DNA from 4 places in the Streptomyces sp. R44 genome. Region 4 is predicted to be linked to each of the others. Evidence: riboswitches for the same ligand, from Rfam matches in the RefSeq annotation. Region 4 holds a riboswitch; each other region holds the start of a gene.
What was found. A riboswitch is a leader RNA that binds a small molecule or an ion and turns the genes downstream of it on or off. The one in region 4 is predicted to bind cobalamin.
Positions count from the first base shown of each region.

Region 1 (7,111 bases), 3.6 Mb from region 4:
CTCCGGGCAGTGGTCGTCCGGACGGCGCCTTGAGGGCGACGTCGCTGGCGTACCGGCCGGCCGCGATCACGGCCGCGCCGACACCGATCAGGGTGGTGACGGCCGCTGCCGTCGCTGTAGCCGGGCGCACGCTCCCAGTCTCGGCAGGACGGGGTGGGGCTGCCACCGGACGGACCCGGACGGACCCGGCGGCGGCGAACCGGAAGGCCCGCTCGGCGGAGTGACATGGGTCTCCTCCGGGGGGTCCCCCGGGCGGATGCCTGCGTCCAGGGAGCGGAACCGGGTGCGCGGGGAGGAACCGGGGCAGGTCGTATGTGCCCCGCGAGGACCGGGATTACCCGCGGTTGCCCGGTGACCGCATCGTGGACACCCTTCGCGGCGGGGCCACAAGCGGAACCTCTTGACACCGGATAGGGACACCACGCCGCCCGCCCCAGTTCACCTTCCGTTCACCCAGGTTGCCTACGTTCGACGAGCCACTGACGTCAAACGATTGCCTGGGTAAATGGAACACATCACGCTGCTGCTCGCCATTGTGGTCGTGACAGCTCTCGTGTTCGATTTCACGAACGGTTTCCACGACACCGCCAACGCGATGGCCACGACCATCTCGACCGGTGCTCTCAAGCCCAAGACGGCGGTGGCCATGTCCGCCGTGCTGAACCTCGTCGGCGCGTTCCTGTCCGTGGAGGTCGCCAAGACGATCTCCGGCGGGATCATCAACGAAGAGGGCATTCGTACAGAAGTGATCTTCGCGGCGCTCGTGGGCGCCATTCTGTGGAACCTGCTGACCTGGCTGCTCGGACTGCCGTCCAGCTCGTCCCACGCCCTCTTCGGCGGCCTCATCGGCGCCGCGGTCATGTCGGCCGGCTGGTCCGCCGTGAACGCCCCGACGATCGTCACCAAGGTCCTCATCCCGGCCGTCGCCGCCCCGATCGTCGCCGGTCTCGCCGCGATGCTCGCCACGAGGCTGACGTACAAGATCGGCGCGAAGACCGACGAGAAGCACACCGCCAAGGGCTACCGGGTCGGCCAGATCGCCTCCGCCGGTCTCGTCTCCCTCGCCCACGGCACCAACGACGCCCAGAAGACGATGGGCATCATCACCCTCGCCCTCGTCACCCAGGGCGTCGTCGCCCCCGGCTCGAACCCGCCCCTGTGGGTCATCGTCTCCGCCGGCCTGGCGATCGCGCTCGGCACCTACCTCGGCGGCTGGCGCATCATCCGCACCATGGGCAAGGGCCTCACCGACCTCCGGCCGCAGCAGGGCTTCGCCGCCCAGACCAGCGCCGCCACGGTCATCCTCGCCTCCTCGCACCTCGGCTTCTCCCTCTCCACCACCCAGTCCTGCTCGGGTGCCGTGATGGGTGCCGGTCTCGGCCGCAAGGGCGGTGTCGTCCGCTGGTCGACCGCGACCCGGATGTTCATCGCCTGGGGCCTGACGCTGCCCGCCGCCGGCCTGGTCGGCGCCGGTGCCGAGTTCCTCACCAAGCAGGGCACCTGGGGCATCGTCGTCGTCGCGGTCCTGCTCGTGGCCGGCTCGGGCGCCATCTGGGCGCTGTCCCGCCGCAAGCCGGTCGACCGGCACAACGTCACGGACGACGACATCGACGGCGAGCCCGCCGGTGTCGTGACCACCGCGATCGCGGCCGTCACCCCGCCGCCGGCCGGTTCCGTCGCCGCCGTCGCGGACGAGGACCTGAAGACCACCATCCCCGCGCCGGTCCCCACGGACCCTGCCGCTCCCCCGGCCCCCGCCGCCGCGGTCTAAGGAACTGGAACCAAGCATGAAGATCGACTGGGCAGCCCTCGGCTCCGTCTTCGGAGTCAGCCTCGTGACGACCGTCGCCCTCGTGGGCCTCTTCACCCTCGGTGTCATCGGCCTCTCCAAGCAGGAGCAGGCCGCCGCCCAGGGTGGCTCCGCCGCCCTGGCCCGCACCGGCGCCTACGCCTGCTTCGCCCTGTGCCTGGCGGCCGTGGCGTACGGCATCTACCTGATCGTCGCCTGACGCGTCGAGCGTGACCGGCGGGGCGGTCCGCACCTTCGGGTGCGGCCCGCCCCGCCGTCGTGTTTGTGGTGCTTCGCACAGTGACGCGGTGCAGGTCAAGGGTGAGTTGACGGCTGTTCTCGGGCCGTGGTGGACTGCCGAGGCCATTACGGCGGCAGTAGAGGAAGTCCGGTGCGATTCCGGCGCGGTCCCGCCACTGTGACCGGATCCCACGGGTCCGGGAGTCAGGAACTCTCGCCGCCGGTCACGTCGATCCAGGGCGCGGACCCTGAGTGAGGACACAGCGCCATGCCCGGCCGCAGCCCCACCCTCTCCAGAGCCAGCCGCCTCTCCCCGGACGGATTCGCGTACGGCGCGGCCGCCGGTCTCGCCGTCGACCTGCTCGTCGGCGACCCCCGCCGCGGACACCCCGTCGCCGCCTTCGGCCGGGCCGCGGGCAGGGTCGAGAAGGCCCTCTGGCACGACCACCGCGGCTGGGGCGCCCTGCACACCGCCGTCTGCGCCGGTGCCACGGTCGCCGCCGGCGCCCTCGCCGCCCGTACGGTACGGGGCAGCCGCGCCGCCTCCGTCGCCCTCACCGCCGCCTCGGTCTGGGCCGTCGTCGGCGGTACGACCCTGGGCCGCGAGGCCCGGGCGATCGGCGGCGCCCTCGCGGCCGGGGACCTGGAGGTCGCCCGGGAGCGGCTGCCGCACCTGTGCGGACGCGACCCGCAGTCCCTCGACGGTCCCGCGATGGCCCGCGCCGTCGTCGAATCCGTCGCCGAGAACACCTCCGACGCGGTCGTCGGCGCCCTCTTCTGGGGAGCGGTCGCGGGCGTGCCGGGCCTGGTCGGCTTCCGCGCGGTGAACACCCTCGACGCGATGGTCGGCCACAAGTCCCCCCGGTACCGCAGGTACGGCTGGGCCTCGGCCCGCCTCGACGACCTGGCCGGCTGGCCCGGGGCCCGGCTCACCGCCGCCCTCGCCACCGTCGCCGGCGGGAACCCGCGCGGGGCCGTACGGGCCTGGCGGACCGACGCCGCCAAGCACCCGAGCCCCAACGCGGGCCCCGTCGAGGCCTCCTTCGCGGGCGCCCTCGGCATACGGCTCGGGGGCACCCTCTCGTACGCCGGACGGGTCGAGCACCGGCCCGTCCTCAACGACGAGGGGCGGCCCGTCGAGGTCGCCGACATCGACCGCGCGGTCCGGCTCTCCCGCCGGATCACCGGACTGACCCTGGCCGCCTGCGTCGGCGGCCGCATGATCGCGAGCGCGCTGAAGCGGAGGAACGCATGAGGGGTGGGGGGCTGCTCGTCGCCGGGACCACGTCCGACGCGGGCAAGAGCGTCGTCACGGCCGGCATCTGCCGCTGGCTGGTCCGGCAGGGCATCAAGGTCGCGCCGTTCAAGGGACAGAACATGTCCCTCAACTCCTTCGTCACCCGGGAGGGCGCCGAGATCGGCCGCGCGCAGGCCATGCAGGCGCAGGCCGCCCGGGTCGAACCGACCGCGCTGATGAACCCGGTGCTGCTCAAGCCCGGCAGCGACCGCTCCAGCCAGGTCGTCCTCATGGGCAAGCCGGTCGGCGAGATGAGCGCCCGCGGCTACCACGGAGGCCGGCAGCAGACGCTCTTCGAGCCGGTGATGGCGTGCCTGGAGGAACTCCGGGGCACGTATGACGCCGTGATCTGCGAGGGGGCGGGGAGTCCGGCCGAGATCAACCTGCGGCGCACGGACATCGTGAACATGGGCATCGCGCGCGCCGCGCAGCTGCCCGTGGTCGTCGTCGGCGACATCGACCGGGGCGGGGTCTTCGCCCAGTTCTTCGGGACGACGGCACTGCTCGCGCCCGAGGACCAGGCACTCGTGGCGGGCTACCTCGTCAACAAGTTCCGCGGTGACGTCACTCTTCTGGAGCCCGGGCTCGACATGCTGCACGGGCTCACCGGGCGCCGGACCTTCGGTGTCCTGCCGTACGCGCACGGACTCGGCATCGACGAGGAGGACGGCCTGCGGGTCTCCCTGCGGGGCACCGTCCGCGAGTCGGTCGTCGCGCCGCCGGTCGGCGCGGACGTGCTGCGGGTCGCCGTCTGCGCCGTACCGCTGATGTCCAACTTCACGGACGTCGACGCGCTCGCCGCCGAGCCCGGCGTCGTCGTCCGCTTCGTGGACCGGCCCGAGGAGCTCGTCGACGCGGACCTCGTCGTCGTCCCGGGCACCCGGGGCACGGTCAAGGCGCTGGCCTGGCTGCGGGAGCGGGGGCTCGCCGACGCCCTCGTCCGGCGCGCGGCCGAGGGCCGGCCGGTGCTCGGCATCTGCGGCGGCTTCCAGGCCCTGGCCGAACGCATCGAGGACGAGGTCGAGTCGAAGGCCGGTCTCGTCGACGGTCTCGGGCTGCTGCCCGTACGGGTGCGGTTCGGGGTCGAGAAGACCCTCGCCCGGCCGGTCGGCGAGGCGCTCGGCGAGCGGGTCGAGGGGTACGAGATCCACCACGGCGTCGCCACCGTGGACGGCGGGGAACCGTTCCTGGACGGGTGCCGGGTCGGTTCCGTGTGGGGCACCCACTGGCACGGCTCGCTGGAGAGCGACGGCTTCCGCCGGGCGTTCCTGCGGGAGGTCGCGGCGGTGGCGGGACGGCGCTTCGTCCCGGCGCCGGACACGTCGTTCGGCGCGCTGCGGGAGGAGCAGCTCGACCGGCTCGGCGACCTGATCGAGGAACACGCGGACACGGACGCGCTGCTGCGGCTGATCGAGCACGGCGCGCCGGAGGGGCTGCCGTTCGTGCCGCCGGGTGCGCCGTGAGCGCCCGAGCAGTCCAGGCATCCGTACCTATCGAAGGAGTCACCGTCCGATGAGCACCCGGTATCCGTTCACCGCCGTCGTCGGCATGGACGACCTGCGGCTCGCGCTGCTGCTGAACGCCGTCAGCCCGGCCGTCGGCGGGGTGCTCGTGCGGGGTGAGAAGGGGACCGCCAAGTCCACCGCCGTCCGTGCGCTCGCCGAGCTGCTGCCGGAGGTTCCGGTGGTCGCCGGGTGCCGGTTCAGCTGTGACCCGGCCTCCCCCGACCCGGGCTGCCCGGACGGGCCGCACGGCGACGCGCCCGGCACCGCGCGCGCCGCGCGGATGGTCGAGCTGCCCGTCGGCGCCTCCGAGGACCGGCTCGTCGGCTCGCTCGACATCGAGAAGGCCCTCGCCGAGGGCGTGAAGGCCTTCGAGCCGGGGCTGCTCGCCGCCGCGCACCGGGGGATCCTCTACGTCGACGAGGTCAATCTGCTGAGCGACCATCTCATCGACCATCTGCTCGACGCGGCCGCCATGGGCGCCTCCCACGTCGAGCGCGAAGGCGTCTCCGTACGGCACGCCGCCCGCTTCCTGCTCGTCGGGACGATGAACCCCGAAGAGGGCGAGCTGCGGCCGCAGTTGCTCGACCGGTTCGGGCTCACCGTCGAGGTCGCCGCCTCCCGGGACCCCGAGCAGCGGGTCGAGGTCGTCCGGCGGCGGCTCGCGTTCGAGGACGACCCGGCCGCCTTCGCCGCCCGCTGGGCCGGCGAGGAGGCCGCCCTGCGCGAACGGATCGTCGCCGCCCGGGCGCTGCTGCCCCAGGTGGCCCTGGGCGACGCCGTGCTGCTCCAGATCGCCGCGACCTGCGCCGCGTTCGAGGTCGACGGCATGCGCGCCGACATCGTGATGGCCCGGACCGCGACCGCGCTGGCCGCCTGGGCCGGACGGACCGAGGTCACCTCGGAGGACGTGCGGCAGGCCGCGCTCCTGGCCCTCCCCCACCGCCGGCGGCGCTCGCCCTTCGACGCGCCCGGCCTCGACGAGGACAAGCTCGACGAGACCCTGGAGCAGTTCAAGGGGGACGCACCGGACGACGATCCCGAGCCCGACGGGCCCGGTGACGGCGGTCCGGGCGGGGGTGGCGGTGGTGTTCCGCCGCAGGGCGAGGGGCCCGACGGCCCCGCACCCGAGTCCGCCGACGTGCCGGAGAGCGCGCCCGCCCCTGCCCCGCAGGGATCCGGCGCCGGTGCCGGTGAGCGCGCCGCCGTCAAGGCCGGCGAGCCCTTCCGTACGAAGGTGCTGAGCGTGCCGGGTCTCGGCGAGGGCGCCGCCGGGCGCCGGTCCCGCGCCCGTACCGAGCACGGCCGTACCACCGGCTCCACCCGGCCCCGGGGCGCGCTGACCAAGCTGCACCTGGCCGCGACGGTCCAGGCCGCCGCCCCGCACCAGCGGGCGCGCGGCCGGTCCGGGCCCGGGCTCGTCGTCCGGCGGGACGACCTGCGGCAGGCGACCCGGGAGGGGCGCGAGGGCAACCTGGTGCTGTTCGCCGTGGACGCCTCCGGGTCGATGGCTGCCCGGCAGCGGATGAGCGCCGTGAAGGGCGCCGTCCTCTCGCTGCTGCTCGACGCCTACCAGCGGCGCGACAAGGTCGGTCTCGTCACCTTCCGGGGGCGGGACGCCGAGGTCGCGCTGCCGCCGACCTCGTCCGTGGACGCGGCCGCCGCCCGCCTGGAGAAGCTGCCGACCGGAGGCCGTACACCGCTCTCCGCCGGGCTGCTCAAGGCCCATGACGTGCTGCGGGTCGAACGGCTGCGGGACCCCTCGCGCCGCCCGCTGCTCGTCGTCGTGACCGACGGGCGGGCGACCGGTGGCGGGGCCGACCCGGTGGCGCTCGCGGCCCGCGCGGCGCGGCTGCACGCCGCCGACGGCACGGCCTCGGTGGTCGTGGACTGCGAGACCGGCCCGGTGCGCCTCGGGCTCGCGGGGACCCTGGCACGCGAACTCGGCGGCACCGCCGTCACCTTGGACGAGCTGCGCGCCGACTCGATCGCCGGCCTCGTCAGGGACGTACAAGCAGACAACGCCATCAGGAGGGCCGCTTAATGCCGCAGGGACAGCCGACCGTCGTGCCCGAGGACGGTCTCACCACCCGTCAGCGCCGCAACCGGGCACTGGTGATGGTGCACACGGGCGTCGGCAAGGGGAAGTCGACCGCCGCGTTCGGCATGGCGCTGCGCGCCTGGAACCAGGGCTGGCCGATCGGGGTGTTCCAGTTCGTCAAGTCCGCCAAGTGGAAGGTCGGCGAGGAGAACGCCCTCAAGGCGCTCGGCGAGACCGGCAAG
Region 1 is NZ_CP163444.1:2,118,792-2,125,902, forward strand. Features, by position in the region: gene AB5J54_RS09855 (alpha/beta hydrolase) at 1-130, opposite strand, end outside; gene AB5J54_RS09860 (anion permease) at 506-1,771, shown strand; gene AB5J54_RS09865 (hypothetical protein) at 1,788-2,009, shown strand; cobalamin riboswitch at 2,131-2,263, shown strand; gene AB5J54_RS09870 (cobalamin biosynthesis protein) at 2,298-3,284, shown strand; gene AB5J54_RS09875 (cobyric acid synthase) at 3,281-4,789, shown strand; gene AB5J54_RS09880 (putative cobaltochelatase) at 4,839-6,872, shown strand; gene cobO (cob(I)yrinic acid a,c-diamide adenosyltransferase) at 6,872-7,111, shown strand, end outside.
Region 1: it holds a riboswitch for cobalamin, as region 4 does, so the genes downstream of both, AB5J54_RS09870 (cobalamin biosynthesis protein) here and AB5J54_RS26575 (ribonucleoside-diphosphate reductase subunit alpha) in region 4, are expected to answer to the same signal.

Region 2 (7,111 bases), 1.1 Mb from region 4:
GGCGCCGAGCGCGAGGGGGACGTCACCGGCGGGGCGGCCGAGGGTGTCACGGACCAGGAGCACGGTGTCGACGAGCACCACGGCCCCGGCCGCCGCGACGGCGAGGTCGAGGGCGAGGAGGGCGCGCAGCCGTGGGGTGGCGAGCAGCAGCCGGACGCCGAAGGCGACCTTGGCGTGGAGCCGGCGCGGACCGCCCGCTCCGGGTTCCGGAGGCGCGGGCAGGGTGGTCGTCCTGACGAGGAGGGCCGAGGCCAGGAAGCCGAGGGCCGTGCCGGTGAAGAGCCAGGCGTACGGGACGACCGTGAGCAGTGCGGCGGCCAGGACGGGGCTGACCAGGCTCTCCAGGTCGTAGGCGAGCCGGGAGAGGGAGAGGGCGTCCGTGTAGGCGCGTTCCTCGGGGAGCACCTGCGGGATCGTGGCCTGGAACGCCGGGGTGAAGGCGGCCGATGCGGCCTGGAGCAGGAGGATCAGGACGTAGACCTGCCACACCTGCGTGACGAACGGCAGGGCGAGCACGACCGTCGCCCGCGCCAGGTCCATCGAGACGAGCAGCGTGCGCCGGGGCACGCGGCCTGCGAGGGCGCCCGCGAGCGGGGCGATCGTCACGTACGCGGCCATCTTGAGGGCGAGGGCGGTGCCGAGCACGGCGGCGGCGTCCGCCCCGGCCAGGTCGTACGCGAGGAGGCTGAGCGCCACGGTCGCGAGGCCGGTACCCGCGAGGGCGACGACCTGCGCGCCGAACAGGCGCCGGTAGGTGCGGTTGCGCAGGACGGACAGCATGGGGGCGCCCCCGGTGGGCCACGGCGGACGGCTGGTTGTCTCCGACACCTCCACCGTAGCCGACGTGTGCACGCGTGCGCACATGTTGACGTCAGTCGTGCCAGGGCTCCCCGGTCACCTGGTGGTCCGCCCGGCTGATCGCCTCGACGACCAGGCGCTTCAGATGTCCGTCCGGCATCGCGTACACGACCCGGCGGCCGTCCTTGCGGCTCGTGACGAGACCGCCGAGGCGCAGCTTGGCGAGGTGCTGGCTGACCGCGGGGCGCGCGGCCCCGCACGCCTCGGTCAGGGCGGTGACGTCGGCCTCGCCCCGGGTGAGCAGCCAGACCAGATGGAGCCGGGTGGGATCGGAGAGCAGACCGAACACCTCGGCCGCCGCCGCGAGTTCACGCGGTCCCGGGGTCCGCTCGTGCGGGCGGGAGGGAGCGGCTGCGGGGTCTACGGGCTCGGACATGGGCCCACCGTACCCAGGAAGCGGATGTGGGGGCGCCCGTCGGGTCCCGGCCGGGTCACGGCGCTGCGGACCCCGTACACCTCGGCGATGAGCTCCTCGGTGAGGACCTCCTCCGGTGGGCCGCTCGCCACCACCCGGCCCCGGGCGAGGACCACGAGCCGGTCGCAGTGCATCGCCGCGAGGTTGAGGTCGTGCAGGGCGACGACGGCGGTGAGGCGGAGGCCGGAGACGAGGGCGAGGAGGTCGAGCTGGTGCTGGATGTCGAGGTGGTTGGTGGGTTCGTCGAGGAGGAGTTCGCGCGGTTCCTGGGCGAGGGCCCGGGCGATCTGGACGCGCTGGCGTTCGCCGCCGGAGAGGGTGCGCCAGGGCTGCCGGGCGCGGTCGGTGAGCCCGGTCCGTTCGAGGGCGGTGCGGACGGCGGTCTCGTCCGCCGCCGAGGGCGGGGTCCAGGCCCTGCGGTGCGGGACGCGGCCGAGGCGTACGACGTCGGCGACGGTCAGGTCGGTCTGGGTGTCGGCCTGCTGCTCGACCGTGGCGAGGCGCCGGGCGACGGCGCGGCGGCCGAGCCCGCCCAGCGGTTCGCCGTCGAGGGTGACGACTCCGGAGTCGGGGGCGAGGACGCCGGCGAGCAGGCGCAGCAGCGTGGACTTGCCCGAACCGTTGGGCCCGAGCAGCCCGGTGACGGTGCCCGGGGCGAGGGAGACGCTGACCCCGTCGAGGACGACGGTGTCTCCGGCGGTGCGCGAGACCCGGTCGGCGTGGAGCCCGGCGCCCGGGGAACCGGCGGTCGCGGTCATCGTGCGCTCCTGGTGCGGTACAGGACGAGGACGAAGGCCGGGACGCCGATCAGCGAGGTCACCACGCCCACCGGCACCTCCTGCGGGTCGAGGACCGTGCGCGCGAGCGTGTCGGCCCAGACGAGGAACACCGCTCCGGCCAGGGCGGTGACCGGCAGGAGGCGGGCGTGCCCGGGACCCGCGAGCGCGCGGGCGGCGTGCGGCAGGACGAGGCCGACGAAGCCGATCGCGCCGGCGGCGGAGACCAGGGCGGCCGTCAGGAGCGCGGTGACGCACAGCAGGACGAGCCGGGTCCGGGCGACGGCGACGCCGAGGGAGGCGGCGGCCTCCTCGCCGAAGGCGAAGGCGTCCAGGGTCCGCGCGTACCCGCCGCAGACGAGCAGGGCCGCCGCGAGGACGGCGAGGCACAGCCACACGTCGCCCCAGCCCGCCCCGGCGAGCGAGCCGAGCAGCCAGAAGAGGACGCCCCGGGTGGTCTCGGCGTCGGCGGCGGTCATCACGACGAAGGAGGTGAGGGCGGAGAAGAGCTGCATCGCGGCGACGCCCGCGAGGACCACGCGGTCCGTGGAGCCGCCGAGGGTGTGGCTGAGCAGCAGGACGAGCGCGAAGGAGACCACCGCCCCCAGAAACGCCCCGCCGGTGACGGAGAGGACGCCGCCGCCGATGCCCAGGACGACGACCGCGACCGCGCCGGTGGACGCGCCGGAGGAGACGCCGAGGACGAAGGGGTCGGCGAGCGGGTTGCGCAGGAGGGACTGCATCACCGCCCCGCAGACGGCGAGTCCGGCGCCGCAGACGGCGGCGAGGAGGGTACGGGGCAGCCGCAGGTCCCAGACGATCCCGTCGCGGATCGGCGAGAGGCCGGAGGCGTCGCCGCCGAGGTGGGCGGCGATCACGGAACCGGCCTCGCCGACGCCGATGTCCGCGGGGCCGATGGTGACGGCCACGGCCACGGAGAGGCCGAGCAGCGCGATCCCGGCCGCCGCCCGCAGGAGCACCTTGGCGGACGTGATCTCCCGCCGGGCGGCCGTCACTTGGCGAGACCGTACGAGCGGAGCGCGGCCGCCACCTTCTCGACGCCCTCGACGGTGCGGAGGGTGGGGTTCATCGCCTGCCCGCTGAGCAGGACGTACCGCTTGTGCTTCACGGCCGTCATGTTCCGGGTGACGGGGTCGGACTCCAGGAACTCGACCTTCTTCGCCGCGCTCTCGGCGGACTGCGCCCGGCGCGTCAGGTCGCCGATGACGAGGACGTCGGGGTCGCGGTCCGCGACGGTCTCCCAGTTGACCTGGGGCCACTCCTCGCGGGTGTCGTCGAAGACGTTCTTCGCGCCGAGCGCGTGCGTGACGATCCCCGGCGCCCCGCAACAGCCCGCCATGTAGGGCGCCTTGGCGTCGGAGTACCAGTAGAGGACGGTGGCGTCGGTGAAGTCGGCCGCCGCCGTGGCCTTCGCGACCCGGCCCTTGAGCCCGGCGACGAGCTTCTCGCCGCGCTCGGGGACCCCGAACACCCGGGCCAGGTCGCGGATCTCGCCGTAGACCGTGTCCATGGCCAGGGGGCGGGTGCGGACGCCGTCGCCGTCGCCGCTGTCGTCCTTGCCGACGCAGTCGGTGGGCGAGAGGTACGTGGGGACCCCGAGCTGCTCGAAGCGTTCGCGGGGCGCGACCCCGCCCTTGCCGAGGGTGTACGCGAACGAGGCGGCCGCGAAGTCGGGTTCGGTGTCGAGGACCTTCTCGAAGGAGGGGTAGCGGTCGGCGAGGCGCGGGACCTTGGCGTTCTCCTTCTCCAGGCCCTTGAGCACCGGGTCCGTCCAGGTCGCGGTGCCCACCATGCGGTCGGCGAGGCCGAGGGAGAGCATGATCTCCGCCGCTCCCTGGTCGAGGGCGACGGCGCGGCGCGGGGCGTGGTCGACGCGGACCTGCCGTCCGCAGTTGTCGTCGAGGGTCACGGGGTAGCCGCGCTCCGGTGCGCCCTTCGACGAGGATGCGGAGGGCCCGCAGCCGGTCGCCGTCGCGAGGAGCAGCAGGACGCCGGCCAGGGCGGGCACGGCGGAGCGGACGGGGTGTGCGAGCGGCACGGGGGACTTCCTCTGCGTCCACGGCTCATACGCGGAGCCTGTCGTACGGTGCTCCCCGGACGGCAGCGTGCCGCCGGGGCCGCCAGCAGGTCTTCGGACTCGGGGTCAGCCGGACGGAGCGCCTTCCCGGGCTCGCGTGCCGCCCAGTGGCCGATGCTCCGCCCGTCGCCCTCACCGCTGCGCGTCAGTTCCGGTCTCGCACCGGATTCCCTGACCCGTGGACGTACCCGTTCAGGTGCGTACAAAGGTGCGACTGGCCTCGGCACAGTACCACCGGCAGGCCGCCGCACCCGGGGGCGCCCGCCGCTGTCAGACGCGCAGTTCCTTCGCTTCGAAGCGGCCGTCGCCGAGGACCAGGACGAAGGAGACCTGCTGCCCCTCGGAGACCGTCCGCTCCTCGCTCTCGATGTCCTCGGCGCTGAAGTACACCTGCTCCTCGGAGCCCACGGGGACGACGAAGCCGTACCCGCCGAGACGGTTGAAGGACTGCACGAACCCTTTGCTTCTGCCTTCCACGGCGGCCTCCTCGTCGGCACGGGGGGGGCGCGGTCGAGGGTGTCCGGCCCCGGGCGGGCCGTGTCCGCGCCTCAGGGGAGATGTACCCCGGGCGCCCGCCCTTCGCCACCGCCGCCGGCCGTGGTGAACCACGCCGAACGATCTCGTACAATATTCAACAGAGGCCCGCTGCCGGAGATCCCCCGTGTCCGTCAGCGGGCCTCGCCGCGTCCGCGAAGCCGGTCCGCCGGAGCCGGTCCACCGAAGCCGGTCCGCCGGAGCCGTCCGTCAGAGCCGGTCCGGCCGGACCCGGACCGTGCCCCGCGCCTCGTACTCGAGCATGGCCTCCAGGCCGTTCGCCGCGTCGGGGCCGAGTTCCCGGCGCACGAGCCAGAGCGCGAGCTCCAGACCCGAGGTGACGCCCCCGGCGGTCACCAGGTCGCCGTCGTCCACCACCCTGGCCCCCTTCAGGACGCCGCCCTGCCGCTCCAGGTCCGGCCGGGCCTTGTGGTGGGTGGTGCAGGGGCGGCCCCGGGTCAGTCCGGCGGCGGCGAGCAGCATGACGCCGGTGCACAGCGCGGCGACGGTGAGCCCCGGCCGGACCGCCGCCGCGAGGGCGCGGGGCAGGGTGCCCCGGTCGATCTCGGCCCGGACGCCCGGGCTGTCCCGGCGCGCGTAGCCGCCGCCCGGCACGACGAGCAGGTCGGCCTCGCGCGGGGCCCAGGGGTGGTCGACGCGGACCTCCGTCCCGTAGGCGGCGGTGACGGTGCCGGGCCCGTCGACGGAGACGTACCGGACGTCCACCGGACGCCGGGAGAAGAAGCCGGCGGCGGAGAGCACCTCGTAGGGGGCGGCGAAGTCGATCTCCTCGACGCCGTCGAAGAGCACGAGGTGGACGCGGAGCGGGCGGCGCGCGGCCGGCGCCTCGACGGGAGCGGCGTGGGCGGCGGTACTGGTTCCCAGCGCGCCCGCGGCACCGAGGGCGGTGGTGGTGCGGAGCAGGTTGCGGCGGTTCATGGTTCTCCCCAGGGGATGGCAGGGCCCGACGTTCTGTGTCGCGTCGAGGAAGTCGGCTGCCACCGCCCACGGGTTCCCGGCGGTCGGTCAGGTGCCGCCCGGGTAGGCGATCCGTGCCGTGATCCTGGCGATGCGCCGGGCCGACTCCTCCGGCGCGGCCACCGGCTGGACGATGTGGCTGACGGTGAGCCGCACGATCGTCTCGACGGCCAGGCCCCGGGACTCCTCGTCGACGTCGGGCCAGGCCTCGATCGCGTACGCGTCGAGCATCGCCATCGCCGTGCCGAAGACCGGCTCCGGGCGTGTGGTGAGGTAGGCGAGGAGGTCGTCCTCGCCGCCGCGCGCGGCGAGCAGGACGCTCTTGATGAGGGGGTTGTCCACGGCCTGCTGGAGCGTGTAGCCGACGCCCGCCGCCGCTGCCGCCTCCAGCTCGCCCCGGTGGGCGTCGAGTTCGCGCTGGATGCCGAGGAGGAAGCCCTCCAGCTCGCGCTGGACCAGGGCGTTGCCGATGGCCTCCTTCGAGCCGAACTCGTTGTAGAGCGTCTGGCGGCTGATGCCGGCGGCCCGTGCGACGGCGGCCATGCGGAGCACGCCCCAGCCGTCGGCGGCGACGAGCCGGTAGGCGGCGTCGAGCACCTGCTCGCGGAGGAGGGACCGAACACTCTCGCGGAAACGTGTCATCGTGCCCCCACTTTATCCACCGACCCCCCTCCGTCCTCGCACACCGGTCTCCGTCCAGAGCATTGACACCTCACAAGGGATCCGTCTATCAAATGGACAGAACGCATGTGAAGTGTCCACCTCTCCGAGGAGCCGGTCTTGGCCCTGCACAGCGACTCCCCCGAAGCCCCCGCCGCCTGGCGCGACCCCAAGCGCTGGCTCTGGCTGCTCGGCCTGCTCATCCCGGCCTTCCCCTTCCTTTCCTGGGGACTGGTGAACGCCACCGGGCTCCGTCTGTTCTGGTGGACCGGGGTCCTCGTCCTGTACGTGCTCTTCCCGGTCGTCGACCACCTCATCGGCAAGGACTCCGCCAACCCGCCGGACAGCGCGATCGCCCGCCTGGAGCAGGACCGCTACTACCGGTGGTGCACCTACCTCTACCTCCCGCTCCAGTACGCGGGCCTCGTCCTCGGCTGCTGGCTGATCACCCGGGGCGACCTCGCCCTCGTCGACCGGATCGGGCTCACGTTCACCCTCGGCGGGGTCGCCGGCATCGCCATCAACACCGCCCATGAACTCGGGCACAAGACGGAGGCCCTGGAGCGCCGGCTCTCCCGGATCGCGCTCGCCCAGACCTGGTACGGCCACTTCTACGTCGAGCACAACCACGGCCACCACATCCGCGTCGCCACCCCCGAGGACCCGGCGAGCGCCCGGCTCGGCGAGAGCTTCTGGCGCTTCCTGCCCCGGACGGTCCTCGGCAGCCTCACCTCGGCCTGGCGCCTGGAGAAGCGGCGGCTCGGCCGCAGGGGCCGGTCCGTGTGGAGCCCG
Region 2 is NZ_CP163444.1:6,756,503-6,763,613, reverse strand. Features, by position in the region: partial or broken gene AB5J54_RS31630 (MFS transporter) at 1-780, opposite strand, end outside; gene AB5J54_RS31625 (ArsR/SmtB family transcription factor) at 872-1,234, opposite strand; gene AB5J54_RS31620 (ABC transporter ATP-binding protein) at 1,219-2,031, opposite strand; gene AB5J54_RS31615 (FecCD family ABC transporter permease) at 2,028-3,044, opposite strand; gene AB5J54_RS31610 (ABC transporter substrate-binding protein) at 3,062-4,108, opposite strand; cobalamin riboswitch at 4,196-4,320, opposite strand; gene AB5J54_RS31605 (cold-shock protein) at 4,418-4,624, opposite strand; gene AB5J54_RS31600 (DJ-1/PfpI family protein) at 4,892-5,620, opposite strand; gene AB5J54_RS31595 (TetR family transcriptional regulator) at 5,708-6,301, opposite strand; gene AB5J54_RS31590 (alkane 1-monooxygenase) at 6,440-7,111, shown strand, end outside.
Region 2: it holds a riboswitch for cobalamin, as region 4 does, so the genes downstream of both, AB5J54_RS31610 (ABC transporter substrate-binding protein) here and AB5J54_RS26575 (ribonucleoside-diphosphate reductase subunit alpha) in region 4, are expected to answer to the same signal.

Region 3 (7,111 bases), 4.7 Mb from region 4:
CCGCGCCAGAGGCGGCGCGATCAGTCGGCCGGCGTCCCACGGTCTTGGTGGTGTGGTCACGCTCTGCAGTTGGATGCGCCGGTCTGGCCGGGACCGGGGTTGGTGCAGCTGTTGTTTCCGGCGCCGCCATCGTTGGTGTTCGTGCCGGCGCCGCCGTCGAGGACGTCGTTGCCGTTGTTGCCCTGGAGGGTGTCGTTGCCGTCGCCGCCGAGGATCCGGTCGCGGCCGTCGCCACCGATGAGGGTGTCGTCGTCGCTGCCACCGTTGATGTCGTCGTTGCCACCGCCGCCTTCGATGCGGTCGTTGCCGGCACCGCCGTTGAGCGTGTCGTTGCCCGAGCCGCCGCAGATGAGGTCGTTGCCGCCTTGGCCGTTGACGACGTCGTTCCCGCCGAGCGCGAAGATCACGTCGTCCATCGGGGTGCCGGTGAGGACGTCGTTGCGGCTGGTGCCGGTGATGGTGGGCGTGGCGGTCGCACAGTCCATGGGGGGCACCGTGTAGGTGATGGTCACCTGCGCCGGGCCCGCGGCGGGTCCGGAGTTACCGGCCGGCGGGACGAGGTTCGACCCACCCCCGCCGCCGCCGGGCCCGAAGGTGCCGTCGCTGTTGATCTGTACGCAGCCCCCGCCCCCGCCGCCGCCGAACCAGCCGCCTCCGCCTGCGCCGCCGTAGGGATCACCGCCGGTGCCGCCGGTGCCGGCCACACCCGGGCCACCGGCCGTGCTGCCCGCGGCGCCGCAGGCGGCTCCGCTCGCCCCGCCTGCGGTCTGGGTTCCGCCGCCTCCCCCTGCGCCGCTGTTCGGCCGGTCGCCGCCGGCCTGCCCGCTGTCTCCAGCGGCTCCGCCGGTGGCCTGGGGAACGGAGAACACCCCGCCTTCGCCGCTTCCGCCGCCACCTCCGCCGCCCGCGACGATGAGGCGGGGGTCGGTGGCGGGCACGCCGGTCAGGACACAGGCCATATCGGTCGAGCTACAGGTGCGGACGTCGCTGGAACCGCCGCCGGCACCGCCCGGGGGGAAGCCGGCGGGGGTGCCCGCGCCGGTGGCGACGTTGACGTAGAGGGTGGTGCCCGGCGTGGCGGCGACGGTGCCGCTGACGGTGGCGCCGATCCCGCCCGCGCCGCCGCCGTTGGACCCGTTCTGACCCGTGGCGCCGGTGGCGGTGATGTCGAGCTGGGTGACACCGGCCGGGACGGTGAAGGTCTGATTGGCGCCCGCATTGAAGGTGACGGTCACGGGCGCCGCCGCGGCGGTCGTCGCCGTGGGCACCACCAGCGCCACCGCAGGAAGGGCCGCCGTGGCGAGCAGGAGCGCAGCGCGTCGCCGCCGCGGTCCTCCGCTTCCGTCTCGTCGGAACGCCGCGTGGAGCGGGGTCAGTCTCACGATCGTGACTCCTCGACAAAGGCCGCAGCGCCAAGGGGGCGCCGCGGACGCCGGTTGATGCTCCCGCCCCAGTGCGGGACCACCCGCCGATCAAGCCACACCGCCCCACGGCAGCCCATTGACACACCGCCACACGACGCCGCCGTCCACCAGCCAGCCGTCAAAGACTCACCCAGGCGGCCCGCCCGGGCGATCTCCGGGCCGCGCGCTCAAGGCCAAGGGCGTCCCCGCCCCGGAGATCGCCCGGAAGCCTGTCATCAAGTCCGGCAAGAACGCCGGGAAGGCCCCTCGCTGCCCCCGTCTACCGCGCGTTCGCCGCCGCCGAGGAAACCACTGCCGCTGGCCAGGCCGGGCAGGACGAGGACGGCACACAGCCCCGGCGCCCGCTCGCTCAGGGCCCGCACGTTGCGGCATCTCGCATCGACAGCCGAGGCCCCCGGTCCGCCTGGGCCGGCGAGAGCGCGCTCGCTCGGAATCAGCCTTGCCCACGTGACCTTCGCGGCGGCAACGTCGATACTGCCGAGGACGGGAATCCCCACCACCACCTACGGAATCACTACGAGTAGCTGACATACCGTCATTGAAGTCAGCATCAGGTCAGCGCCAGTATCGGCAGAAGGCTCCCTCGGTCGCTACTCACCTCCAAGATCATCTATTCCGCTGAACACGATCTGACCTGCGACGACCCAATAAGTGCACCCCTCCACCCAATCCCGAGGAGACACCCGTGAGGATGCTGATCAACGTTCCGGAGACCGTCGTCGCCGATGCCCTGCGGGGGATGGCCGCGGCGCATCCCGAGTTGACCGTGGACGTGGAGCGGCGTGTCGTGGTGCGGCGGGACGCGCCCGTGGCGGGGAAGGTGGCGCTGGTGTCCGGTGGCGGGTCCGGGCACGAGCCCTTGCACGGGGGGTTCGTGGGGCCCGGGATGCTGGCGGCCGCCTGTCCCGGCGAGGTGTTCACGTCGCCCGTACCCGATCAGATGGTGCGGGCCGCGGCCGCCGTCGACAGCGGGGCGGGGGTGTTGTTCGTGGTCAAGAACTACACGGGTGACGTGCTGAATTTCGAGATGGCCGCGGAGCTCGCCGAGGACGAGGGCATCCAGGTCGCCAAGGTCCTGGTCGACGACGACGTGGCGGTGACGGACAGCCTGTACACGGCGGGGCGGCGCGGGACCGGGGGCACCTTGTTCGTGGAGAAGATCGCCGGGGCCGCCGCCGAGGAGGGGCTGCCGCTGGAACGGGTCGAGGCGATCGCCCGGCGGGTCAACGAGCGGTCCCGCTCCTTCGGGGTGGCCCTGAGCGCCTGCACCACCCCCGCCAAGGGCAGCCCGACCTTCGATCTCCCCGAGGGGGAACTGGAGTTGGGGATCGGCATCCACGGCGAGCCGGGCCGGGAGCGGCGGGCCATGATGACCTCGCGGGAGATCGCCGACTTCGCCGTCGACGCCGTCGTGGAGGACCTGCGCCCGTCCGGGCCGGTCATCGCCCTCGTCAACGGCATGGGAGCGACCCCGCTGCTGGAGTTGTACGGGTTCAACGCCGAGGTGCAGCGGGTGCTCGCCGAGCGGCACGTGCCGGTGGCCCGCACGCTCGTCGGGAACTATGTGACCTCGCTCGACATGGCGGGCTGCTCGGTGACCCTGTGCGAGGTCGACGAGGAACTGCTGCGCCTGTGGGACGCTCCGGTGCAGACGGCCGCGCTGCGCTGGGGCCGGTGAGACGGGGATGGTCATGGGGAGTGACGGTATGACGGAGACTTTCGGCGCCGGGTTCCTGGTGCGCTGGCTGGCCGCGGTGGCCGAGGACGTCGACCGGGAGGCCGACCGGCTCACCGAGCTGGACTCGGCGATCGGCGACGCCGACCACGGCGCCAATCTGAAGCGGGGGTTCGCCGCTGTGAGGGAGGCCCTCGAAAAGGAGCCGCCGAGCAGTCCCGGCGCGGTGCTCACCGCCGCCGGACGGCAGCTGATCTCGACGGTCGGCGGCGCTTCGGGTCCCCTGTACGGGACGCTCCTCCGGCGCGCCGGGAAGACACTGGGCGAGGACGCCGAGGTCACCCGGGCGCGGCTGGCGGAGGCGCTCGACGCCGGTGTGGCGGCCGTGTCGCAGCTGGGCGGTGCCCAGGTGGGCGACAAGACGATGCTGGACGCGCTCGTGCCGGCCGTGGCGGGGCTGCGGAGCTCGTACGGGGCGGCCCGCGCCGCCGCCGAGGAGGGCGCCCTGGCGACCGTACCCCTCCAGGCGCGCAAGGGCAGGGCCAGTTACCTCGGGGAGCGGTCGATCGGGCATCAGGATCCGGGCGCGACCTCGTCGGCGCTGCTGTTCGCCGCGCTCGCCGAGACGGCCGGGGCGGAGGGAGTGGCATGAGCCCGTCCCCCGTCGGCATCGTGCTCGTCTCGCACAGCGCGGCGGTCGCGGCGGCCGTCGCCGAACTGGCCCGGGGCCTCGCGGGCGGCGGCGACCTGGCGCCGGTGCTGCCCGCGGGCGGCACGCCGGACGGTGGGCTCGGGACGAGTGCCGAGCTGATCTGCGAGGCGGCGAAGGCCGTCGACCGGGGGGCCGGGGTGGCGCTCCTGGTCGACCTGGGCAGCGCGGTCCTCACCGTGAAGGCGCTCCTCGCGGAAGGCGACGAACTGCCCGAGGGCTGCCGCCTGGTGGACGCGCCGTTCGTCGAGGGCGCGGTCGCCGCGCTGGTGACGGCGAGCGCCGGAGGGGACCTCGACGCGGTGGCGGCCGCGGCCTCGGAGGCGTACGCCTATCGCAAGGAGTGAGGGCGCCGCAGGCGTGTGCGGGGAGTGACCGGGAGGCCGCGCCGGGTGGCGACCGTGTTGTGATCGAGCAGGTCAACGCATTAGTGTCGCAGGGCCTTGGTGTACGGGAAACCGGTGCAGTACCGGTGCGGCCCTCGCCACTGTGATCGGGAGGTCCGGCTCCACCCCCGCGGGGAACACCGCGGGGAAGCCACTGGACCGTCGCGGGAGACCGCGGCGGTGTGGGAAGGCGGAGTCGGGCCGTATGACCGTCAGCCAGGAGACCGGCCAGGGTGCGTTGTCCATCCACGAGGTGCTGGAGAGGGTCTACCCACCATGCATATAGCCGAGGGGTATCTGCCCCCTGTGCACGCCGCCGCCTGGGGCGTCGCGGCCGCGCCGTTCGTCGTCCACGGGGTGCGCGCGCTCACCCGCGAGGTGCGGTCGAACCCCGAGTCCACCCTGCTCCTCGGCGCCTCCGGTGCCTTCACCTTCGTTCTGTCGGCGCTCAAGCTGCCCTCCGTCACCGGTAGTTGCTCCCATCCGACCGGTACGGGTCTGGGCGCGATCCTGTTCCGGCCGCCGATCATGGCGGTCCTCGGCACCATCACCCTGCTCTTCCAGGCCCTGCTGCTCGCGCACGGCGGGCTGACCACGCTCGGTGCGAACGCCTTCTCGATGGCGATCGTCGGGCCGTGGGCGGGGTACGGGACGTACCGGCTGCTGCGGCGGTTCGGCGCGCCTCTGATGGTGGCCGTCTTCTTCGGCGCGTTCGTCGCCGACCTGTCCACGTACTGCGTCACCAGCGTCCAGCTGGCCCTGGCGTTCCCCGACCCCGGCAGCGGGGTGCCCGGCGCGCTCGCCAAGTTCGGCGGGATCTTCGCCGTGACCCAGATCCCCCTCGCGGTGAGCGAGGGCCTTCTCACGGTGCTCGTGATGCGGCTGCTCACGCAGTCCAGCAAGGGAGACCTGACCCGGCTCGGTGTGCTGGGCGGGGCGCGGACGGAGCGACACGAGGAGGCGGCGGCGCGATGAGCCGGAACGCGAAGATCAACGCGCTGCTGCTGCTCGCCGTCGCCGCGCTCGCGGTGCTGCCGCTGGCGCTCGGGCTCGGCGACCACAAGGAGCAGCCCTTCACCGGCTCCGACGGCGAGGCAGAGACCGCGATCACGGAGCTCCAGCCGGACTACAAGCCGTGGTTCAGCCCGCTGTACGAGCCGCCGTCGGGCGAGATCGAGTCGGCGCTGTTCGCCCTCCAGGCGGCGCTCGGCGCCGGCGTCCTGGCGTACTACTTCGGCCTGCGTCGCGGCCGCCGGCAGGGCGCGGCCGCGGCCGAGGCAGCCCGAGCGGCGGGACCGGACGGGGCGCCCAAGGACGACGGTGCTTCCAAGGCCCCCTCCTCCGACGGTTCGGACGCGTAGCGCCGATGCTTCCGATCGACGCGGCGGCGCACAGCAGCCGCTGGCGCCGCCGTCATCCCGTGGAGAAGGCGCTCCTCGGCTTCGGTCTGACGCTGTGCGCGGTGAGTCTGCCGCCGTGGCCCGGCGCGCCGCTCGTGGCGGCGGCCACGCTCGCGGTGCTGCTCGGTCCCGCCGGTGTGCCGGGCCGTCAGTTGTGGCGGGCGTTCCGCATCCCGCTCGGCTTCTGCGTCACGGGGGCGGTACCGCTGCTCTTCGAGGTGGGCGGTACGCGGGGGCTCGTGGCCCTCGCGCCCGGCGGCCCCGTCCACGCGGGCGAGCTGCTCCTGCGCACCGCCTCGGCCTCGCTCGGGGTGCTGCTCTTCGCCTTCACGACACCGGTGTCCGACGTCCTGCCCCGGCTCGTCAAGGCCGGCGTGCCCGCCCCCGTGGTGGACGTGGCGCTCGTCATGTACCGGATCATCTTCCTGCTCCTCGACTCGCTGACGAAGATCCGGCAGGCGCAGGCGGCCCGGCTCGGGCACACCACCCGGGCCGCAACCTGGCGCTCGCTCGCCGGGCTCGGCGCGACGACCTTCGTGCGGGCCTTCGACCGGGCGCAGCGCCTGCAGTCGGGGCTCGCCGGGCGCGGTTACGACGGGACGCTGCGGGTCCTGGTGCCCGTCTGCGCGGTCTCCCGGCGGTTCCTCACGGCGACGGGCGTGCTCCTCCTGGGGCTCGTCGCCGTCACTCTCGTACTGGAAAGGTTCCTTCCGTGACGTCTCCGACGCCGACGACCCCCGTCGTGGAGCTGGTGAAGGCGGGTTTCGCCTACGAGGACGGGCCCGCGGTCCTGTCGGGCGTGGACTTCGCGGTGGCGGAGGGGCGTGCGATCGCGCTCCTCGGCCGCAACGGCAGCGGCAAGACGACGCTGCTGCGGCTGCTCAGCGGGGGGCTGCGGTGCGGGAGCGGGTCGCTGCTCCTGGACGGGGCGGAGGTGTCGTACGACCGGAAGGGGCTGACCCGGCTGCGGACGACGGTGCAGCTGGTCGTGCAGGATCCGGACGACCAGCTGTTCGCGGCCTCGGTCGGCCAGGACGTGTCGTTCGGCCCGATGAACCTGGGGCTGCCGGAGGAGGAGGTACGGCTACGGGTGCGGGAGGCCCTGGAGGCGCTGGACATCGTGGCCCTGGAGGACCGGCCGACGCATCTGCTGTCGTACGGGCAGCGGAAGCGGGCCGCGATCGCGGGCGCCGTCGCGATGCGCCCCCGGGTGCTGATCATGGACGAGCCGACGGCCGGGCTCGACCCGCACGGGCAGGAGCGGCTGCTCGACGCGCTCGAACGGCTCCGGGCGGGCGGGACGACGGTCGTGATGGCGACGCACGACGTGGACCTCGCGCTGCGCTGGGCCGACGAGGCGGCCGTGCTCTCCCCCGCCGGTCTGCGCACCGGCCCGGTCGCCGAGCTCCTGGCGGACGACGAGCTGCTGGCGGCGGCCCGGCTGCGCCGGCCCTGGGGCACTTCGGTGGCGCGCCTCCTGCGGGCCCACGGGCTGCTCGGCGAGGACGCGGCGGAGC
Region 3 is NZ_CP163444.1:971,584-978,694, forward strand. Features, by position in the region: gene AB5J54_RS04680 (calcium-binding protein) at 57-1,382, opposite strand; gene dhaK (dihydroxyacetone kinase subunit DhaK) at 2,110-3,102, shown strand; gene dhaL (dihydroxyacetone kinase subunit DhaL) at 3,131-3,751, shown strand; gene AB5J54_RS04695 (PTS-dependent dihydroxyacetone kinase phosphotransferase subunit DhaM) at 3,748-4,155, shown strand; cobalamin riboswitch at 4,236-4,442, shown strand; gene AB5J54_RS04700 (energy-coupling factor ABC transporter permease) at 4,471-5,169, shown strand; gene AB5J54_RS04705 (energy-coupling factor ABC transporter substrate-binding protein) at 5,166-5,555, shown strand; gene cbiQ (cobalt ECF transporter T component CbiQ) at 5,561-6,310, shown strand; gene AB5J54_RS04715 (ATP-binding cassette domain-containing protein) at 6,307-7,111, shown strand, end outside.
Region 3: it holds a riboswitch for cobalamin, as region 4 does, so the genes downstream of both, AB5J54_RS04700 (energy-coupling factor ABC transporter permease) here and AB5J54_RS26575 (ribonucleoside-diphosphate reductase subunit alpha) in region 4, are expected to answer to the same signal.

Region 4 (7,111 bases):
CCAGCACGAGACGGACCACCTGTACGGCTTCCTCTACATCGACAAGCTCTCCAAGCGCGACCGCAAGGACGCCCTCCGCCAGATGGAAGAAGGCACCCCGCGCTACGAGACGGTCCCGAACGACTGAGCGCATGACGAAGGGCCCGCACTCCGAGGAGTGCGGGCCCTTCGTCGTACCGGCTAGAAGTCCTCGTCGAGGTCCACCGAGCCCTCGACCGCCACCTGGTAGGCGGACGGGCGGCGCTCGAAGAAGTTGGTCAGCTCCTGGACGCCCTGGAGCTCCATGAACGCGAACGGGTTCTCCGAGCCGTACACCGGCGGGAAGCCGAGGCGCTGCAGGCGCTGGTCGGCGACGCACTGGAGGTACTCGCGCATCGACTCGGTGTTCATGCCCGGCAGGCCGTCACCGCACAGGTCGCGGCCGAACTGAAGTTCCGCCTCGACGGCCTCCTTCAGCATGTCCGTGACCTGCTGCTGCAGCGCGTCGTCGAAGAGCTCCGGCTCCTCCTTGCGGACGGTGTCCACGACCTCGAAGGCGAAGTTCATGTGCATCGTCTCGTCGCGGAAGACCCAGTTGGTGCCGGTCGCCAGGCCGTGCAGGAGGCCGCGGGAGCGGAACCAGTAGACGTACGCGAAGGCGCCGTAGAAGAACAGGCCCTCGATGCACGCCGCGAAGCAGATCAGGTTCAGCAGGAAGCGGCGGCGGTCGGCGGCCGTCTCCAGCTTCTCGATCTTCTCGACCGAGTCCATCCACTTGAAGCAGAACTGCGCCTTCTCGCGGATCGACGGGATGTTCTCCACCGCGTCGAAGGCCGCCGCGCGGTCGTCCGGGTCGGGCAGGTACGTGTCCAGGAGCGTCAGATAGAACTGGACGTGGACCGCTTCCTCGAAGAGCTGGCGCGAGAGGTACAGGCGCGCTTCCGGGGAGTTGATGTGCTTGTACAGCGTCAGGACCAGGTTGTTCGCCACGATCGAGTCGCCCGTCGCGAAGAACGCGACCAGACGGCCGATCATGTGCTGCTCACCGGCGGTGAGCTTGGCGAGGTCGGCGACGTCCGAGTGGAGGTCGACCTCCTCCACGGTCCAGGTGTTCTTGATGGCGTCCCGGTAGCGCTCGTAGAAGTCCGGGTAGCGCATGGGGCGGAGCGTGAGCTCGAAGCCCGGGTCCAGGAGGTTCTTCTTCTCGGTACTCATTACTGGCAGGCCTCGCAGGACTCGGGGTTCTCAAGGGAGCAGGCGATCGCGTCCGCGTCGGGGGTCGCCTGCTGGACGGGGATCGGGGCGGCGGCCTGCGCGGCGCGGGCGATCCGGGTCGCCGGGCGGGAGCGCAGGTAGTACGTCGTCTTCAGGCCCTGCTTCCAGGCGTACGCGTACATCGACGACAGCTTGCCGATCGTCGGCGTCTCCATGAAGAGGTTCAGGGACTGCGACTGGTCCAGGAACGGGGTGCGCGCCGCCGCCATGTCGATGAGGCCGCGCTGCGGGATCTCCCAGGCCGTGCGGTACAGCTCGCGGACCTCCGCCGGGACCCAGGTGAAGCCGGCCACCGAGCCGTTGGAGTCGCGCAGCGCCTCGCGGGTCTGCGCGTCCCACACGCCGAGCTTCTTCAGCTCGTCGACGAGGTACGAGTTGACCTGGAGGAACTCGCCGGACAGCGTCTCGCGCTTGAACAGGTTGGAGACCTGCGGCTCGATGCACTCGTAGACGCCGGCGATCGAGGCGATCGTCGCCGTCGGGGCGATGGCGAGGAGGAGGCTGTTGCGCATGCCGGTGGAGGCGATGCGCGCCCGCAGGGCGGTCCAGCGCTCCGGCCAGTTCAGCTCCACGTCGTAGTGGTCCGGGTGCAGGACGCCCTGGGCGGTGCGGGTCTTGTCCCAGGCGGGGAGCGGGCCGCTGCGCTCGGCGAGGTCCGCGGAGGCCTCGTACGCCGCCAGCATGATCCGCTCGGCGATCTTCGTCGACAGGGCGCGGGCCTCGGCCGAGTCGAACGGCAGCTTCAGCTGGAAGAAGACGTCCTGGAGGCCCATGGCGCCCAGGCCGACCGGGCGCCACTTGGCGTTGGAGCGGCCCGCCTGCTCGGTCGGGTAGAAGTTGATGTCGACGACCCGGTCGAGGAAGGTGACGGCCGTGCGGACGGTCTCGTCCAGGCGCTCCCAGTCGATGTCCGAACCCGACACGAAGGAGCCCAGGTTGACCGAGCCCAGGTTGCAGACCGCCGTCTCGCCGTCGTTCGTGACCTCGATGATCTCGGTGCAGAGGTTCGAGGAGTGGACGACGGTGCCCGGCTCGGCCGTCTGGTTGGCCGTGCGGTTCGAGGCGTCCTTGAACGTCATCCAGCCGTTGCCGGTCTGCGCGAGGGTCCGCATCATCCGGCCGTACAGGTCGCGGGCCGGCATCGTCTTGCGGGCCAGGCCCGCCGCCTCGGCCTTGCGGTAGGCGGCGTCGAACTCCTCGCCGTACAGGTCGACGAGCTCGGGCACGTCCGAGGGGGAGAACAGCGACCACTCGGCGTCGGCGTTGACCCGGCGCATGAACTCGTCCGGGATCCAGTGCGCCAGGTTCAGGTTGTGCGTACGGCGCTGGTCCTCGCCCGTGTTGTCGCGGAGCTCCAGGAACTCCTCGATGTCCGCGTGCCAGGTCTCCAGGTAGACCGCGGCGGCGCCCTTGCGGCGGCCGCCCTGGTTCACGGCGGCGACGGAGGCGTCGAGGGTCTTGAGGAACGGCACGATGCCGTTGGAGTGCCCGTTGGTGCCGCGGATCAGCGAACCGCGGGCGCGGATGCGGGAGTACGAGAGGCCGATGCCGCCCGCGTGCTTCGAGAGGCGCGCGACCTGGTGGTAGCGGTCGTAGATGGAGTCCAGCTCGTCCTGCGGGGAGTCCAGGAGGTAGCAGGAGGACATCTGCGGGTGGCGGGTGCCGGAGTTGAAGAGCGTGGGGGAGGACGGGAGGTAGTCCAGGCGGCTCATCAGGCCGTAGAGCGCGCTCACTTCGTCCAGGGCGCGGGCCGTCTCGTCCTCGGCGAGGCCGCAGGCGACGCGCAGCATGAAGTGCTGCGGGGTCTCGATGACCTTGCGGGTGATCGGGTGGCGCAGCAGGTAGCGCGAGTAGAGGGTGCGCAGGCCGAAGTAGCCGAAGCGGTCGTCGCCGGCCGGGTCGATCGTGGCGTCGAGGCGGGCCGCGTGCAGTGCCACGAACTCGGCGGTGCGGTCGGCGATGAGCCCCTCGCGGTGACCGACGGCGACGGAGGCCGAGAAGTTCACGGCGCCCTGGCCGGCGGCCTCGTCGGCGATGGTGATGGTGAGGAGCCGGGCGGCGAGCCGGGAGTACGCGGGGTCCTCGGCGATCAGGCCGGCGGCCGCCTCGGTGGCCAGCTCGCGCAGCTCCGCCTCGTCCGACGTGGCGCTGCGGCCGCGGAGGGCGGCGGCGGCGACCTTGCCGGGGTCGGTGTCCGGGAGGTCGGCGGTGAGATCGGTCAGGGTCCGCAGGAGTACGGTCCCGGGGCCGTCGGTCTCGATCGCTGCGGCCGGATCGGCGGGCGCGATGGTCACGTGGGGGCTCTCCCTCGCTCGGCTCGGGGCCTCGGGCGGGAAGGCGGGCAGGCGGGCGCCCGTACACGTGGGCGCGCCGCGTCCACCGGCCCACTCCGCGAGGCCCGGACGTCTGTGACACCCGGAACGGACGGACCGGGTGCGCTGCCGGCAGGTCTTCGGACTCACCGCGTACGAATCCGCACGAAGCACACCGTTGCGGGACAGTTCCGGATTCGCGCCGGATTCCCCTGCGTCGACAGCGAGGATGAGCATACATGTGGGGGGCGCCGCTCGTGGCACCCCCCACATGTTGTGTCGGTCCCGGCGCTACAGCTCCAGGGCGTAGGTCCGCAGCGAGTGGTCGGGGATCGGTTCCCAGTCCCGCTCGGGGGTGCGGACGAAGCCGAGGCGCTCGTAGATCCGGTGCGCGGAGACCATCAGATCGGCCGTGGAGAGCACGAGACGCGCGCACCCGGGGAGGGCCCGCGCCCGGTCCACGCAGGCCCGTACGAGGGCTTCTCCGACGCCCCTGCCGCGGGCCTCGGGAGCGACCACGAGCATCCGGAACTCGGCCTCGCCGGCGACGGCGATGTCCGCCCAGGTCGTGCCGCCGGGGGCGAAGGTCACCCCGCCGATGATCCCGCCGTCGGCGTCGACGGCGACGAGCACCTCGCTCTCGCGCGCCCGCCGGGCCGTGTCGCGGAGGACGGCGAGGTAGAAGTCGTCCTCGCCGTGCAGCAGCAGCCCGTCATTCAGATAGGTGAACCCGGTGAGGTCACCGAGCGCCTCGTGCTCCTCGGGCCGTACCGCCCTGATCGTGAAGTCCATGGGAAGCAGTCTCCCTCTCGGGGTACGTGGACGGGCCCCGGGTCTCCTCGCGGAGATCCGGGGCCCGTTCACGGACGGTGACGTCAGTGCGCCGCGGTGCCGACCTTCGGGAGGTCGGTGACGCCGGGGTCGCCCGCGTCCGCCGTGTAGTCCTCCGGGGAGGTCTCGTCGACGCCCTCGGGGGCCTTGACGGCCTTGAGGACGAAGGTCAGGACGACCGTGACGACGACGTTGAGCACGAAGGCGGTGAGGCCGATGTAGCCGATCTCGCCGATGCCCGGGATCTCGGCGGCCGAGCCGCCGAAGTGCTTCTGGGTGGGGCTGGCGACGCCGTACGCTGCGGCCGTGCCGTACGCCATGCCGACGGCCCAGCCGGCGAGCAGCGCCCAGCGGTGGAACCAGCGGGTGAAGAGACCGCCGACGAGCGCCGGGAAGGTCTGCAGGATCCAGATGCCGCCGAGCAGCTGGAAGTTGATCGCGACCGTCTTGTCCATGGTGAGGACGAAGACGAGCGCGCCGACCTTCACCAGGAGCGAGACCAGCTTGGAGACCTTGGTCTCCTGGGCCGGGGTGGCGTCCTTCTTGATGAAGTCCTTGTAGATGTTGCGGGTGAAGAGGTTGGCCGCGGCGATCGACATGATCGCGGCCGGGACGAGCGCGCCGATGCCGATCGCGGCGAACGCGACGCCCGCGAACCAGTCCGGGAACATGGTCTCGAAGAGCTGCGGGATGGCGAGCTGGCCGTTCTTGACCTTGATGCCGGCGGCGATCGCCATGAAGCCGAGCAGCGCGAGCAGGCCCAGCATCAGCGAGTACAGCGGCAGGATCGTGGTGTTGCGGCGGATGACGTTCCGGCTCCGGGACGACAGGGTCGCCGTGATGGAGTGCGGGTACATGAACAGCGCGAGCGCCGAGCCGAGCGCCAGCGTCGCGTACGTCCACTGGCCGGCCTCGCCGGGGACGAGCGCGCCCTTGGGCTTGCCGGTGGCCGGGTTGATCGTCTTGTACGCCTCGGCCGCCTTGCCGAAGATCTCGTCGAAGCCGCCCAGCTTGATCGGGATGTAGATGATCGCCACCGCGATGACGATGTAGATCAGGGTGTCCTTGACGAAGGCGATGAGCGCCGGGGCGCGCAGGCCGGAGGAGTACGTGTAGGCCGCGAGGACACCGAAGGCGATGAGCAGCGGCAGGTCCTTGACGAACCAGTTGGTGTTCTCGCCGCCGCCGACGCCCATCACGTCCAGGACGGCCTGGATGCCGACGAGCTGGAGGGCGATGTACGGCATGGTGGCCAGGATGCCGGTGACCGCCACCGCCAGGGACAGGCCCTTGGAGCCGAAGCGGCCGCGCACGAAGTCGGAGGTGGTGACGTATCCGTGCTTGTGCGAGACCGACCAGAGGCGCGGCAGGAAGGTGAAGATCAGCGGGTACACCAGGATCGTGTACGGGACGGCGAAGAAGCCGGCCGCGCCCGCCGCGTAGATGGCCGCGGGGACGGCGACGAAGGTGTACGCCGTGTAGAGGTCGCCGCCGAGCAGGAACCAGGTCACCCAGGTGCCGAACGATCTGCCGCCCAGGCCCCATTCGTCGAGGCTCTCGTTCTCGGCCTTGCGCCAGCGGGCGGCCAGGAAGCCCATGACCGTGACGGCCAGGAAGAAGAAGACGAAGACGCCGAGCGCCACGCCGTTCACGCCGTCCTTCATCGTGCGTCACCTCCCTTGCGGGCGCGCTGGTCCCGCTGCCACAGCTTGTACGCGATCATGGTGAGAGCCGTGGAGATCAGCACCCAGAGCATCTGGTACCAGTAGAAGAACGGGATGCCGGCGAAGAGCGGTTCGACCTTGGCGTAGGAGCTCACCCAGAGCATCGCCACGAACGGGGCGAACAGGCAGAGCGCGATCACCACCCGCACGGGAGTGATGGTCGGTTGTTTCCCTTGTGTCACATCTGACGCTTCTGACATGGCGATTCCGTCCCCTCACTGATCACCTCGGTAATGCTGGGGAAATCTAGGGGACGGCTCCGTTGCTGGGAACCCCTGTCCGCATAACGGAAGCGACTCGTCAGAGCCAGCCCTCCTTGGCGGCTCGTACGCCCGCCTCGAAACGGCTGCGGGCGCCGAGCCGGTTCATCAGCTCCGAGCTCATCCGGCGGACCGTCCGCAGCGAGACCCCGAGCCGCCGGGCCGCGATGTCGTCCGTGCAGCCGATGCCGAGGAGCATCAGCAACTCCCGCTCCTGCGGGGAGAGGTCGTGCGCGTCGCGGCGCGGGGCCTCGCCGAAGGGGGTGCCGGCGTCCCACAGCCGGTCGAAGAGCACCACGAGCGCGTGGACCAGGCCGGGGCTGCGCACTTCGAGGGCGCCCGCGCGCCCGTCCTCGGGGTCGACGGGGACGAGCGCGGCCTCGCGGTCGACGATCACCATGAGCATCGGGACGACGGGCACGGTCCGGGCCTCGCCGCCGAGGTCGCAGTACCAGCGGACGTAGTCGACGGTCGGCGGGTCGTTGCGGAAGCTCTCCTGGTAGATCGAGCGGATCTTCACCCCGCGCTCCAGGGCGAGTTGGTCGAGCGGCTGGCTCGCGTCCATCGTGTCGGGGAGCTGGGCGCCGCCGGGCAGCAGCGAGAGGCACTCGGTGCGGGCGTTCGCGGCGAGGTCCTCCAGGCGTTCGCGGACGGTGTCGAGTCCGGTGATGCGGTCCACGAGGTCGTGCCGGACGCCCGGTTCGGGGCAGTCCGCGTACGAGGCGAGGAT
Region 4 is NZ_CP163444.1:5,677,163-5,684,273, forward strand. Features, by position in the region: gene def (peptide deformylase) at 1-127, shown strand, start outside; gene AB5J54_RS26570 (ribonucleotide-diphosphate reductase subunit beta) at 181-1,194, opposite strand; gene AB5J54_RS26575 (ribonucleoside-diphosphate reductase subunit alpha) at 1,194-3,548, opposite strand; cobalamin riboswitch at 3,680-3,810, opposite strand; gene AB5J54_RS26580 (GNAT family N-acetyltransferase) at 3,858-4,358, opposite strand; gene mctP (monocarboxylate uptake permease MctP) at 4,442-6,061, opposite strand; gene AB5J54_RS26590 (DUF3311 domain-containing protein) at 6,058-6,321, opposite strand; gene AB5J54_RS26595 (LuxR C-terminal-related transcriptional regulator) at 6,422-7,111, opposite strand, start outside.